Linked DNA regions of Haloferula helveola. The main gene of each other region encodes a partner of the protein of the gene in region 4 in a complex. Links are inferred from orthologs where the notes say so. Each region holds a gene or a part of one and is shown on either strand. Other genes may lie near its edges.

Region 1 (3,138 bases), 2.3 Mb from region 4 along the record:
CGATCGCGATCTCGCGGGTGGCAGCGGTCACGATCAGCTTGGCGATCATCGAATCATAGTGGGGCGGAACCGAATACCCGGAGTAAACATGGGTATCGACGCGGACACCCTTCCCGCCCGGTGCGTACCACAGATCGATGTGGCCGGGACTTGGCGCGAAGTTGTTGTAGGGGTCCTCCGCATTGATCCGGCACTCGATCGAGTGGCCGCGCGGGGAGGCGTTGAGGACGTGTTGGGAAAGCGGTTCACCTGCGGCGATCCGGATCTGCTCCTTGATCAGCTCGCAGCCCATTACCTCCTCGGTCACGGGATGCTCCACCTGGATGCGGGTGTTCATCTCCATGAAGTAGAAATTCTCCGCCTTGTCATCGACGAGGTATTCGATCGTGCCGGCATTCTCGTAACCGATCGCCTTGATCAAATTGACCGATGCCTCCGCCATCCGGGCGCGGAGCTCCGGAGTGAGCAGCGGCGAGGGACACTCCTCGATGATCTTCTGGTTGCGGCGCTGCATCGAACAGTCACGCTCGCCGAGTTGGAGGAAGTTCCCGTGCTGGTCGGCAATGATCTGGAATTCCACGTGGTGGGGATTCAGGACCAGCTTTTCAAGATAGCAGTCGCCGTTACCGAACGCTGCGAGGGCCTCGTTGGAGGCCGCGCTGAAGAGCTTGAGGAACTCGCCTTCCTCGAAACACGGACGCATTCCGCGCCCGCCCCCGCCGGCGGTGGCCTTGATCATCACCGGGAATCCGATGCGCTTCGCTTCCTCGAGCGCGGCGGCCGGATCGATGATGATCTCGGTGCCCGGCGTGATCGGCACTCCGTTTTCGATGGCGGTTGCCCGTGCGGTGGCCTTGTCGCCCATCTTCGTGATCACTTCTGCCGAAGGACCGATGAAGCGGACGTTGCAACTCTGGCAGATCTCGGCAAAGCGGGCGTTCTCCGAAAGGAAGCCATACCCGGGGTGGATCGCCTCCGCTTCGGTGATCTCCGCCGCGGCAATGATCCGGTCGGCCTTCAGGTAGCTGTCCTTGCCGGCTGCCTTGCCGATGCAAACCGCCTCGTCGGCGAGCTGGACATGCATCGAATCGACATCCGCCTCAGAATAAACCGCGACCGATTCGACACCGAGTTCGCGGCAGGCACGGATGATCCTGAGGGCGATTTCGCCGCGGTTGGCGACCAGAACGCGCTTGAACATCTGGGTATGGGAAGAGAACTGGGACCGCTTCGTCCGACTCCGCGAACGAAGGTCCTGAGGGGTTACTTGATGCGGAAGAGGTCGTCGCCGAACTGGACCGGGGTTCCGTCCTCGGCAACGACCGAAACGATGGTGCCCGAGCGCTCTGCCTTGATCTCGTTCATCACCTTCATGGCTTCGATGATGCACAGGGTCTGGCCTTCGCTGACCGCATCACCGACCGCGACGAACGGGGCGGCGTCGGGCGACGGCTTGCTGTAGAATGTACCAACCATCGGTGAGGAGATCGCCTCGCCTTCCTGAGCCGGGGCGGCGGGCGCCGCAGCGGCGGCAGGCGCGGCTGCGGAGGGAGCCGCGGGAGCCGGAGCGGCAGCGACCGGAGCAGCGGTCGGGACCATCGACATCAGGCTACTGATGGTATCGAGGTCCGGGCCTTTCTTGAGCTTCAGGTGGAAGTCATCCTTCGACATGTCGAAGTATGTCAGCCCGTGCTCGTTCATGAGTTCGACGATCTTGCGGATTTCTTTGAGTTCCACGGCGATGAAAGCGGTTGGGAAGCGGTGGAGGCGCACCGCGCGCCTCGTTTGTGAAGGCTAGGGATTCGCGGGAAAACGCGTCAAGCGGTATCCCGGTCGCCGACTCCGGAATCCGGGGACAAATCGGCTTGCCAGCCGGAGCCCGGGCCGCTGGCTAGGGGGCGTGACGAAACCCTCATCGGCGCCGCGCCCGCCCGAAGCCTGCGAATTCATGCCGGCGGACTACTTTTGCCGCGTGGAAAAGACCGAGATCTTCGATCGGCCGGGGCCGCTGGAAGTCGATCTCGGATGCGGTGACGGATCCTTTCTTCTCGCGATGGCAAGCCATCACCCGGATCGCAATTTTCTCGGGGTCGAGCGGCTGCTCGGCCGGGTCAGAAAGGTTTGCAAGCGGGCCCAGCGCGATGGACTCGAAAACCTCAAGGTGCTGCGGCTGGAGAGTCGCTACACCATCGAGTGGCTGCTCGGGGCCGGCTCGGTATCCCGCCTGCATCTCCTGTGTCCCGATCCGTGGCCGAAAGCCCGGCATCACCGCCGGCGCCTGATTCAGGAGGATTTCCTGGAGGCGGTGCTGAACGTCCTCGAACCGGGAGGAGAGTTCCTCTTCAAGACCGACCACGACGAGTATTTCGAGTGGGCGGTCGAAAAGGTGGATGCCTTCGGCCGCTTCGAGCGCCTGGACTGGCCGGACGACGCGTTTTTCTACCCGAAGACCGATTTCCAGATCCTCTGGGAAAGCGAAGGCAAGCGCCTGCAGGGCCTTCGGCTGCGGAAACCGGCCTGAAACCGACCCGGCAATTCAGCGGGTGAGTTGAAGCACGCGGCCGTCGAGGAATCCTCGAAGTTCGATGCCGCCGTCCATCGGTGTCACCACGACCGCCCCGCTCTCGCCTTGATGGAAGACCGCCACCCCGGCGGACTCGCACGACTTTCTCCAAGAGTCGGGGATTCTTTCCTCCGGAGGGAATTCCGCGTGGCTCGCGATCACGGCTTTTGCGCCCGTCGCCCTGAGGAACGGCCCGCCAAGCGAAAGGTCATGGGCGTGGCGGCCGGCAACGATCACATCGGCCCGCAGATCGGCCCCGGATTCCAGCATCGCTCGTTCCGTGGCCCAGCCTGCATCCGCCACGAAGAGAATCCGCCAACTCCGCCAATTTAGCCGCACGGGCATGACCCTCTCGTCGGCAATCTGGTGCCAGTTCCAAGAATCGGGTTGATGCAGCACTTCCAAACGAGCACCTTCAGCGAGCGGGTAGATCGCATCCTTTCCTCCCAGCACCAATGGCACCTCGCGGGCTTCCGCAGCGACCAGCAGATCACGGTAGTTGGAGCTCAGTGCCCTTTGGACCGGCACCAATCCGCGTCGGACCGGAAAGGCGTCCATCGCCTCCACCAAACCCC
Region 2 (3,223 bases), 2.3 Mb from region 4 along the record:
AATCGCCAACGAGCGGCTCCACGAAGTGCTCCGACAACTCGACCTGTTCGTGATCAACGAAAGTGAGGCCCGCGAGTTCGCCGGAACATCAAACCTCATCGAAGCGGGCAGGCTCCTGCTCGGCAAAGGCCCGAAGTTCGTGGTGATCAAATTGGGAGAGTTCGGTGCGATGCTGTTCTCGGCCGCGGGCGGGACCACGACCGTTCCCTGTCCGGACTCCTTCTTCCGATGCGCGGCATTTCCCCTGCGAGGCATCGCCGACCCAACTGGAGCGGGCGATAGCTTCCTGGGAGGTCTTGCCGGATATCTCGCCGCGCACGCCGGCGGCGATTACTCATTCAAGAACATCCGCAAGGCGGTGGTCTACGGCTCCGTCCTTGCATCGTTCACCTGTGAAGCGTTTTCCACCCAACGGCTCGAGGGTATCTCCACTTCGGATGTCGAAGCACGACTCGAAGCGTTTCGCGCCATGACCGCCTGGTGAAGCGGATGATGGATCAGATCAGCTGCCGGTGATCTGCAGCCTCGCTTGGCGAACGGCCGATGAGACATCGGATGCCGTAAGAAGATCCGACACGATGACCACGCGTCGCGCCCCGGCGGAAATCACATCCTCGAGATTCGCTCGCTTGATTCCCCCGATGCAGAAGACGGGAATCTTCATGCCGACCGATTGCTCGACACCCTCCACATTTTCCAGACCGATGCCGGGGCGACCCTTTTTGGTGGGTGTGGGAAAAAGCGGGCCGAAGCCGATGTAATCGAATCCATCTTCCAATGCCTGCTTCGCTTGGGTGGGAGAATGCGTCGAGCGACCCAGCAACCGGTCCGGCCCGATCCGTTTACGGGCCTCTTCAAGACTTCCGTCATCCTGTCCCAGATGCAGTCCATCCGCATCAAGCTCCACAGCGAGGCTTGGGTGATCATTGACGATGAAGGGCACCCCGGCATCCCGGCATATCGGCCGGGTCCTTTTACCAAATTCGAGGATCCGCTCCTCGGAATGCCCCTTCGCCCGTAGCTGGAGCACATCCGCACCACCCTCCAGAAGGGCCCTAGTTACCTCTTCGATCTTCGGCTCGGGGACGTAGCCGAGATCGAGGATCGCATACAGGCGGGCGCCGGAGAGATCGGGAACCACAACCTGCCCCTCAGAGCTTTTTCTCCTCGAGGAATCTGCCCACCCAGCCGATGTCATAATTGCCGGACTGGAAGTCGGGATGATCGAGGATCTCCTGCTGAAACGGAATCGTGGTCTTGATGCCCCGGATCATGAACTCACCAAGCGCACGCTTCATGCGCGCGATCGCGATCTCGCGGGTGGCAGCGGTCACGATCAGCTTGGCGATCATCGAATCATAGTGGGGCGGAACCGAATACCCGGAGTAAACATGGGTATCGACGCGGACACCCTTCCCGCCCGGTGCGTACCACAGATCGATGTGGCCGGGACTTGGCGCGAAGTTGTTGTAGGGGTCCTCCGCATTGATCCGGCACTCGATCGAGTGGCCGCGCGGGGAGGCGTTGAGGACGTGTTGGGAAAGCGGTTCACCTGCGGCGATCCGGATCTGCTCCTTGATCAGCTCGCAGCCCATTACCTCCTCGGTCACGGGATGCTCCACCTGGATGCGGGTGTTCATCTCCATGAAGTAGAAATTCTCCGCCTTGTCATCGACGAGGTATTCGATCGTGCCGGCATTCTCGTAACCGATCGCCTTGATCAAATTGACCGATGCCTCCGCCATCCGGGCGCGGAGCTCCGGAGTGAGCAGCGGCGAGGGACACTCCTCGATGATCTTCTGGTTGCGGCGCTGCATCGAACAGTCACGCTCGCCGAGTTGGAGGAAGTTCCCGTGCTGGTCGGCAATGATCTGGAATTCCACGTGGTGGGGATTCAGGACCAGCTTTTCAAGATAGCAGTCGCCGTTACCGAACGCTGCGAGGGCCTCGTTGGAGGCCGCGCTGAAGAGCTTGAGGAACTCGCCTTCCTCGAAACACGGACGCATTCCGCGCCCGCCCCCGCCGGCGGTGGCCTTGATCATCACCGGGAATCCGATGCGCTTCGCTTCCTCGAGCGCGGCGGCCGGATCGATGATGATCTCGGTGCCCGGCGTGATCGGCACTCCGTTTTCGATGGCGGTTGCCCGTGCGGTGGCCTTGTCGCCCATCTTCGTGATCACTTCTGCCGAAGGACCGATGAAGCGGACGTTGCAACTCTGGCAGATCTCGGCAAAGCGGGCGTTCTCCGAAAGGAAGCCATACCCGGGGTGGATCGCCTCCGCTTCGGTGATCTCCGCCGCGGCAATGATCCGGTCGGCCTTCAGGTAGCTGTCCTTGCCGGCTGCCTTGCCGATGCAAACCGCCTCGTCGGCGAGCTGGACATGCATCGAATCGACATCCGCCTCAGAATAAACCGCGACCGATTCGACACCGAGTTCGCGGCAGGCACGGATGATCCTGAGGGCGATTTCGCCGCGGTTGGCGACCAGAACGCGCTTGAACATCTGGGTATGGGAAGAGAACTGGGACCGCTTCGTCCGACTCCGCGAACGAAGGTCCTGAGGGGTTACTTGATGCGGAAGAGGTCGTCGCCGAACTGGACCGGGGTTCCGTCCTCGGCAACGACCGAAACGATGGTGCCCGAGCGCTCTGCCTTGATCTCGTTCATCACCTTCATGGCTTCGATGATGCACAGGGTCTGGCCTTCGCTGACCGCATCACCGACCGCGACGAACGGGGCGGCGTCGGGCGACGGCTTGCTGTAGAATGTACCAACCATCGGTGAGGAGATCGCCTCGCCTTCCTGAGCCGGGGCGGCGGGCGCCGCAGCGGCGGCAGGCGCGGCTGCGGAGGGAGCCGCGGGAGCCGGAGCGGCAGCGACCGGAGCAGCGGTCGGGACCATCGACATCAGGCTACTGATGGTATCGAGGTCCGGGCCTTTCTTGAGCTTCAGGTGGAAGTCATCCTTCGACATGTCGAAGTATGTCAGCCCGTGCTCGTTCATGAGTTCGACGATCTTGCGGATTTCTTTGAGTTCCACGGCGATGAAAGCGGTTGGGAAGCGGTGGAGGCGCACCGCGCGCCTCGTTTGTGAAGGCTAGGGATTCGCGGGAAAACGCGTCAAGCGGTATCCCGGTCGCCGACTCCGGAATCCGGGGACAAATCGGCTTGCCAGCCGGAGCCCGGGCCGCTGGCTAGGGGGCGTGACGAAACCCTCATCGGC
Region 3 (3,200 bases), 290 kb from region 4 along the record:
GGGCCTCATGGTGATGGCTGCGGTGGTCTTCACCATCCTCCTTGTCCGGCACGTCCGCGAGGAGCCGATGGAAGGGTTCTTCGCCGAACTGGTCCCGGTGACGGTTGATTCGCAGCCGATGGTCGCCCTCCCGCAGGCCGGCTCGGACATGCCGGACATCGATCCGGGGATGAAGGTCTTCGAGAAGGCGCGCGAAATGATCGCGATCGGCGATCTCGCGGGCGCGCGCGACCGGCTCCGAACGGTCGTGAGCATCTACCCCCGCTCGAAGGCGGCACCCGAGGCCCGTCGGATTGTTGGCGAGATGAACCTGGATGAGGTGCTCTCGACCGCGAATCTGGAGAACAAGTCGGTCTACACGGTGGTGCGGGGCGATTCCTACCTGGGCATTACGGCCAAGCACCGGACCAGCCTCGACATGCTGATGTATCTGAACGCCCTGATGGACCTGAACTCGCTCCAACCCGGCGATGAGCTGATGGTGATGCCGCTGGAATTTCGCCTGCTCATCGAGCCGAAGCGCGAGGCGCTCTCCGTCTGGGACGGTGGGGTGTTTGTGAAGGAATTTCCGCTCAAGGCGGTGGTCGGCGCTCCCGGAGGGGATCAGAAGACCACGATCGCCGGCAAGAGTGCTGTTCGCGAGGGACGTCGCTACGGACCCGCAACGCCCGGATACCGGGGAGCGTCCAAGGTGATCACGATCGAGCGCATGCCGCTTGTCATTGCGGCCATTCCCGAAAATGCCGATCCCGAGGAGCTGGCCCGCGGATTTTACCTCGATCCCGCCGATATGGAGGAATTGGCCCTCTTGACTCGGACGGGGAATGAGGTGGAAATCCGCTCGTCCGCCCGTTAGCCTCCTGGCACCGAGCCGCCCGCACCCCGATCCCGATGCAGTTGCTGGAATTTGAGAAGCCGATCGTCGAACTCGAACGCGAGTTGGAGAAACTCCGTGCCAAAGCCGATTCGCAGGACATCGACATGTCCGGAGAAATCGCCACGATGGAGGGCAAGCTCGCCGAAACCCGTCGGCAGATCTACCTCAACCTGACCCCATGGCAGCGGGTGCAGATCGCACGTCATACCCAGAGGCCCTTCATGCTCGATTACCTCGCTCATGCGTTCTCGGAATTCTGCGAGCTCCACGGCGACCGGCGGATCGGCGATGACCTGGCGATGCCCGGCGGTTTCGCCCGCCTGAATGGCAAGAAGGTGGTCGTCCTCGGCCATCAGAAGGGCCGCGACACCAAAGAGAATCTCAAGCGCAACTTCGGCAGCGCGAATCCGGAAGGCTACCGCAAGTCAATGCGCCTGATGAAGCTCGCCGAGAAGTTCGGCATCCCGGTGGTCGCCCTGATCGACACGCCCGGCGCTTACCCCGGCATCGGTGCCGAAGAACGGAATATCGCCGAGGCGATCGCCTACAACCTGCGCGAGATGATGACCCTCAAGGTGCCGGTCGTGGCGGTGGTCCTGGGTGAGGGAGGTTCCGGTGGCGCGCTCGGCATCGGGGTCGCCGACCGGGTGCTGATGATGGAGAACGCTTACTATTCGGTGATCAGCCCCGAAGGCTGTGCTGCAATTCTCTGGAAGCATCGCAAGCACGCGCCGGAAGCCGCCGAGGCCATGAAACTCTCCGCTCCCGATCTGCTTTCGCTCGGACTGATCGACGGGATCATCCCCGAGCCCGAGGGAGGCGCGCACCATGATCACAAGGCCGCCGCCGCTGCACTGGGCGAGATCGTGCTGAGCGAGATCGAGGAGCTTGAAAAACTTCCGGTGAAGAAGCTGCTCGACGGCCGCTACGAGAAGTTCCGTCGCTTCGGCGAGTGGGAAGAAGCGGGTGGGGAGTAAGGACCGTCTGCTCAGCGCAGATCCGCTGCCCAGAGTGCCGCGTGGATCTTGAAGTCGACCAGCAGGCCTTCCGACTCTTTGGCCCGGAGCCATGTCCGGAGGTCCGCGACCGGAACCCGGTGGAGTTGGATATCCTCGTTGCCGACGCCTCCGCCGGGGCCGACCTGCTCGAGCTCGGTGGCAAGGAACAGGTGGGTGAGTTCTCGTGCCATGCCGGCGGATGTCGGCGAGACGATCAGCGGCTCGATCTTGCCGGCCTGGTAGCCGGTTTCCTCGAGTAGCTCGCGGCGGGCTGTCTCGGCAATGGACTCTCCCTCGTGCTCGACCTCGTCCCCGACCAGTCCCGCAGGGATCTCGATCACCCGGCGCTGCAAGGGGATGCGGAATTGCTCGACCAGCAGCACCTCATGGTCCCCGGTGACGGCCAGGATACCGACGCAGCTCTCGGAGTTCGGGCGCTGCACGAAATCCCAGTGGCCGATGCGGTACAGGCCAAGCCACTTCGTTTCAAACAGGGTCTCCGTCACGGCGGCAGCCTGCGGCGATCGGGCGACAATCCGCCAGCGCGAAATCGCGCCGGTCGCGGTTGACACGGCCAGCGCCACATGGCGCTAAGAATCATTGGAATCCGGCCGTAGAAAGGGCATCTTTCCAACAGCCCATGTCCCGACATGATTTCCAGATTCCGGTCAACTTCCAGCACCGGATTTGCTTCACCCGCGGAGCGTTCGCACCGGACAACCGGCTCCTTGCCGAACTGCTTGAGGAAGGTGGCGGACGTCGCGTGCTGGTGTTCGTCGAGGAGGCGGTCGCAGCGGCTTGGCCGGAACTGAAGCGGCAGATCGCCGGCTATTTCGCCGATCTCGGCCATGACTGGCGAGGGGTTTCGGTGCTTCCGGGCGGAGAGGAGGTCAAGGTGGATGATGCTCTCGTCCAGAGGGTTTGGACCAAGATCGACGACGAGCACATCGATCGTCACTCCTACGTCATCGTCATCGGAGGCGGTGCGTTTCTAGATGCCGTGGGTTTCGCCGTGGCGACCGCTCACCGCGGTGTCCGGCTGGTGCGGTTTCCGACGACGACCCTTTCGCAGGACGACAGCGGGGTGGGTGTGAAATGCGCGATCAACGGCTTCGGAAAGAAGAACTGGATCGGTGCTTTCGCGGTGCCCTACGCCGTTGTGAATGACTTTCTGTTTCTCCAGAGTCAGGATGAGGAGACGCAGCGCTCGGGCCTGATCGAGGCGGTGAAAGTCGCGTTGGTGAAGAACGGTGAGTTCTTCCATTGGATCTTCCGGAATTCAGAGGCTTTGGCCGCGCTGGAGACCGCTCCGTTCGAGGAATGCG
Region 4 (2,927 bases):
CTTCGCCAACTCCTCTGTCGGCACGACCCTGGGCGAGTCGACCGGACACAGGTGGATCTCCGATGCAAGCGGCGCGAGCTGGGCCGCGATACCGGCGATATCCTTCGCCGCCACCGCACTGAAAACCAAGGCCGCCTTCGTCTCTCCGAAGCGCGACTTCCACGCCACGGCGAGCGCTTTGGCTCCGTCCGGATTGTGCGCGCCGTCGAGGACCACGGTTTTGCCGTCCCGTTCGATCACCTCGAACCGCCCCGGCCAACGCACGGTCGAAAGCCCGTGATGCACGGTCTCATAGCTGAGCGGAATTTCCGCCGCATGCAGGCACTCGAGCGCCACCGCGGCATTCCATGCCTGATGCGGTCCCGCCAGTCCGATCGGATATCCCTGCAGCGGCGCGTAGACGAACTCCAGCGGGCTCCTTCGCTCGTTGGCCTCCATCTCAAGAACCCGGCGCACTTCGGGTTCCTGCGGGGATGATATCACCGGCTTGCCCTCGACCATGATTCCCGCCTTCTCGATGGCCACCTTTTCCAAGGTGTCGCCCAGCCACTGCGTATGGTCGAGACCCACCGGAGTGATCGCGCAGACATCCGCCGGCACCGCGGTGGTCGCGTCGAGGCGTCCTCCCATCCCGGTTTCCAGCACGATCAGCTCGCACTCCCGCTCGCGGAACCATCGCATCGCCGCGGCCAAGGTGATCTCGAAAAAGGTCGGGTGCGGATCGAGCCGTCCGCACAGCTCCCTGAGCTGCGTCAGCAACTCCGCGCACTCCTCTTCCGGGATCTCGACCCCCGAAACTCGGATCCTTTCCCGGAAATCGATCAGGTGCGGCGAGGTGAACAGCCCGCTCCGAATCCCGGCTGCCCGGGCGACCGAGTCGATCATGGCGCAAGTACTACCTTTGCCGTTGGTGCCCGCCACATGGATCACCTTCACCCCGTGGGCCGGAAACGCGAGGAACTGCTTGAGAAGACGCGTCGGCCCCTCAAGCCCGAGTTTGATCCCGAACATCTGGGTCGAGAACAACCAGTCGATGGCGTCGCGGTAGTTCATGCGGCGGCTTCCGCTGCTGGGACCTGCCCGACGTCAGGCCATCATGTAGCCGAGCAGGGTCGCCAGCTTGTCGCGCAGCTTGACCCGGGGGACGATGGCGTCGACCAGTCCGTGATCGAGCATGAACTCGGCCGTCTGGAAGCCGGGCGGAAGGTTCTGGTGGGTCGTCTCCTTGACCACGCGCGGACCGGCGAAACCGATCATGCACTTCGGCTCGGCAAGGTTGACGTCGCCAATGGTCGCGAACGATGCGGTGACCCCGCCGGTGGTCGGATGGGTAAGTACGGAAATGTAAGGCAGCCCGGCCTCGGACAGACGGGCGAGGGCGCCGCAGGTCTTGGCCATCTGCATCAGCGAAAGCATCCCCTCCTGCATCCGCGCACCGGACGAGGCGGAGACAATCACCACGCCACGCTTCTCCTTGATCGCGATCTCGATCGCCCGGGTGATTTTCTCACCGACCACCGAGCCCATCGATCCGGCGAAGAACTTGAAGTCCATGACGGCGATCACCGCCGGCTTACCGCCGATCTTCAGTCGGCCGGTCACGACCGCGTCGTTGAGCCGCGTCTTTTCCCGCAGGCCCGCGGTTTTCTCGGAGTAGTTGGCGAATCCGAGCGGGTTCGCCGAGATCAGCTCATTATCCGTCTCCTCGAAGCTCTCCGGATCGGCGATCAGCGCGATCCGGTCATGGGAATCCATCAGGAAATGGTGACCGCAGTGGTGGCAAGTCTGGAAGTGCTGCCGCAGCTCGAGCTGGTGGAGCATCGCCGAACAGTCCGGGCACTTCGTCCACAGTCCCTCCGGCACAACATCCTTACCCTTGTTCCTCCGGAGCGGCGGCTTGTCGAAGATCCCCATGTCGGTTTTCGGAATAAAAAGAACGCGCGGAATGCGTTGGCCCCGAGGCTAGCCGCGCACCACCGTCACGACAACCACCTTTTGAACTCCGGCACGGCGGAGCACCCGGGCGCACTCGTGGGCGGTCGACCCGGTGGTGAAAACGTCGTCGACCAGCACCACGCCGGGCTTCTCGCCCGTTCCCGGCCTCACTTCGAAGGCACCCCGGAGGTTCTTCTGCCGCTGGCTCCGGCTCAGCCGGGTCTGGGTGACCGTGGCGCGCTTGCGTCGGAGCATCTTTACCACCGGGAGACCGAGCGCTTTGCCCATGGGACGGGCGATTTCCAACGCTTGGTTGAACTGCCGCCAGCGGAACCGGCGCCGGTGCAGCGGGACCGGCACGAGCGGCCACCGCGAATCAAGCGCCTCCGACAGCCGCGGATCTTCGAAGGCCCTGGTTGCCAGCGAGGCAAGCTCCCGCGCGAGTTCGAGACGACGCCCGTATTTCAGATCCTGAACCAGCTCCATCGCCCCGTCCGACCGGACCAGCGCCGGTCGGGCGAACTCAAAGGCAAACTCCTGGTCACGGCAGTTCGGACAGGAAAAAACCGCGTCGATCGCGCCGTCGAAGCTCTCCCCGCAGTCCGAGCAGAACGGCGCCTCCAGGCCGGGAAGCGCTTCGGAACAGTCGGAGCAGAGATTCCGCCCACCCGCCACGCCGTCTCCGCAAAGGTGGCAGACGCCGGGATAGACGACATCGAGCACCCGCCCGAAAAGCGCCCGCAGCCCGCGCCCCTCAGGCATCGAGTCCGTCGTCATCCGGCCGCGACCTCGTCAACATCGCCACCACCAGTCCGGTGATGACCACCACCGCCAGCGGCAGCACGCCCTCGAGCAGGCTCATTCCGACCAACCACTGCGCGACTTCCGGCAGCCCGGGGACCGGCCACGTCGACGCCTTGAAAAGCGCGAAGCAGAAAATCCAACCGGCGTGCAGGCCGATCGGCAGCCACAGCGACGCCGTCCGCCAGCGG

The links.
Region 1: the proteins of accD (region 4) and accB are in contact, whole or in part, in a solved structure (PDB 8UXZ), measured with the Escherichia coli proteins. The link is inferred for Haloferula helveola from one-to-one orthologs.
Region 2: the proteins of accD (region 4) and accC are in contact, whole or in part, in a solved structure (PDB 8UXZ), measured with the Escherichia coli proteins. The link is inferred for Haloferula helveola from one-to-one orthologs.
Region 3: the proteins of accD (region 4) and HAHE_RS15520 are in contact, whole or in part, in a solved structure (PDB 8UXZ), measured with the Escherichia coli proteins. The link is inferred for Haloferula helveola from one-to-one orthologs.

What each region holds. Positions count from the first base shown.
Region 1 is NZ_AP024702.1:1,512,279-1,515,416, forward strand. The notes cover bases 1-2,810. They hold accB (acetyl-CoA carboxylase biotin carboxyl carrier protein), read right to left. Parts: upstream 1,738-2,810; coding sequence 1,264-1,737; downstream 1-1,263. Other genes in these bases: accC (acetyl-CoA carboxylase biotin carboxylase subunit), read right to left, coding at 1-1,201; trmB (tRNA (guanosine(46)-N7)-methyltransferase TrmB), read left to right, coding at 1,901-2,521; HAHE_RS05320 (ComEC/Rec2 family competence protein), read right to left, coding at 2,537-2,810. Outside these bases: more of HAHE_RS05320, read right to left, coding at 2,811-3,138. UniProt on the Escherichia coli protein: This protein is a component of the acetyl coenzyme A carboxylase complex; first, biotin carboxylase catalyzes the carboxylation of the carrier protein and then the transcarboxylase transfers the carboxyl group to form malonyl-CoA.
Region 2 is NZ_AP024702.1:1,510,976-1,514,198, forward strand. What follows is about bases 329-3,223. They hold accC (acetyl-CoA carboxylase biotin carboxylase subunit), read right to left. Parts: upstream 2,505-3,223; coding sequence 1,152-2,504; downstream 329-1,151. Other genes in these bases: HAHE_RS05295 (PfkB family carbohydrate kinase), read left to right, coding at 329-484; thiE (thiamine phosphate synthase), read right to left, coding at 503-1,141; accB (acetyl-CoA carboxylase biotin carboxyl carrier protein), read right to left, coding at 2,567-3,040; trmB (tRNA (guanosine(46)-N7)-methyltransferase TrmB), read left to right, coding at 3,204-3,223. Also shown: more of HAHE_RS05295, read left to right, coding at 1-328. UniProt on the Escherichia coli protein: This protein is a component of the acetyl coenzyme A carboxylase complex; first, biotin carboxylase catalyzes the carboxylation of the carrier protein and then the transcarboxylase transfers the carboxyl group to form malonyl-CoA.
Region 3 is NZ_AP024702.1:4,117,512-4,120,711, forward strand. The notes cover bases 1-2,872. They hold HAHE_RS15520 (acetyl-CoA carboxylase carboxyltransferase subunit alpha), read left to right. Parts: upstream 1-891; coding sequence 892-1,854; downstream 1,855-2,872. Other genes in these bases: HAHE_RS15515 (LysM domain-containing protein), read left to right, coding at 1-856; HAHE_RS15525 (NUDIX hydrolase), read right to left, coding at 1,866-2,447; HAHE_RS15530 (3-dehydroquinate synthase), read left to right, coding at 2,516-2,872. Also shown: more of HAHE_RS15530, read left to right, coding at 2,873-3,200. UniProt on the Escherichia coli protein: Component of the acetyl coenzyme A carboxylase (ACC) complex. First, biotin carboxylase catalyzes the carboxylation of biotin on its carrier protein (BCCP) and then the CO(2) group is transferred by the carboxyltransferase to acetyl-CoA to form malonyl-CoA.
Region 4 is NZ_AP024702.1:3,831,975-3,834,901, reverse strand. It holds accD (acetyl-CoA carboxylase, carboxyltransferase subunit beta), read right to left. Parts: upstream 1,915-2,927; coding sequence 1,087-1,914; downstream 1-1,086. Other genes in the region: HAHE_RS14420 (CPBP family intramembrane glutamic endopeptidase), read right to left, coding at 2,690-2,927; HAHE_RS14425 (ComF family protein), read right to left, coding at 1,963-2,697; HAHE_RS14435 (folylpolyglutamate synthase/dihydrofolate synthase family protein), read right to left, coding at 1-1,053.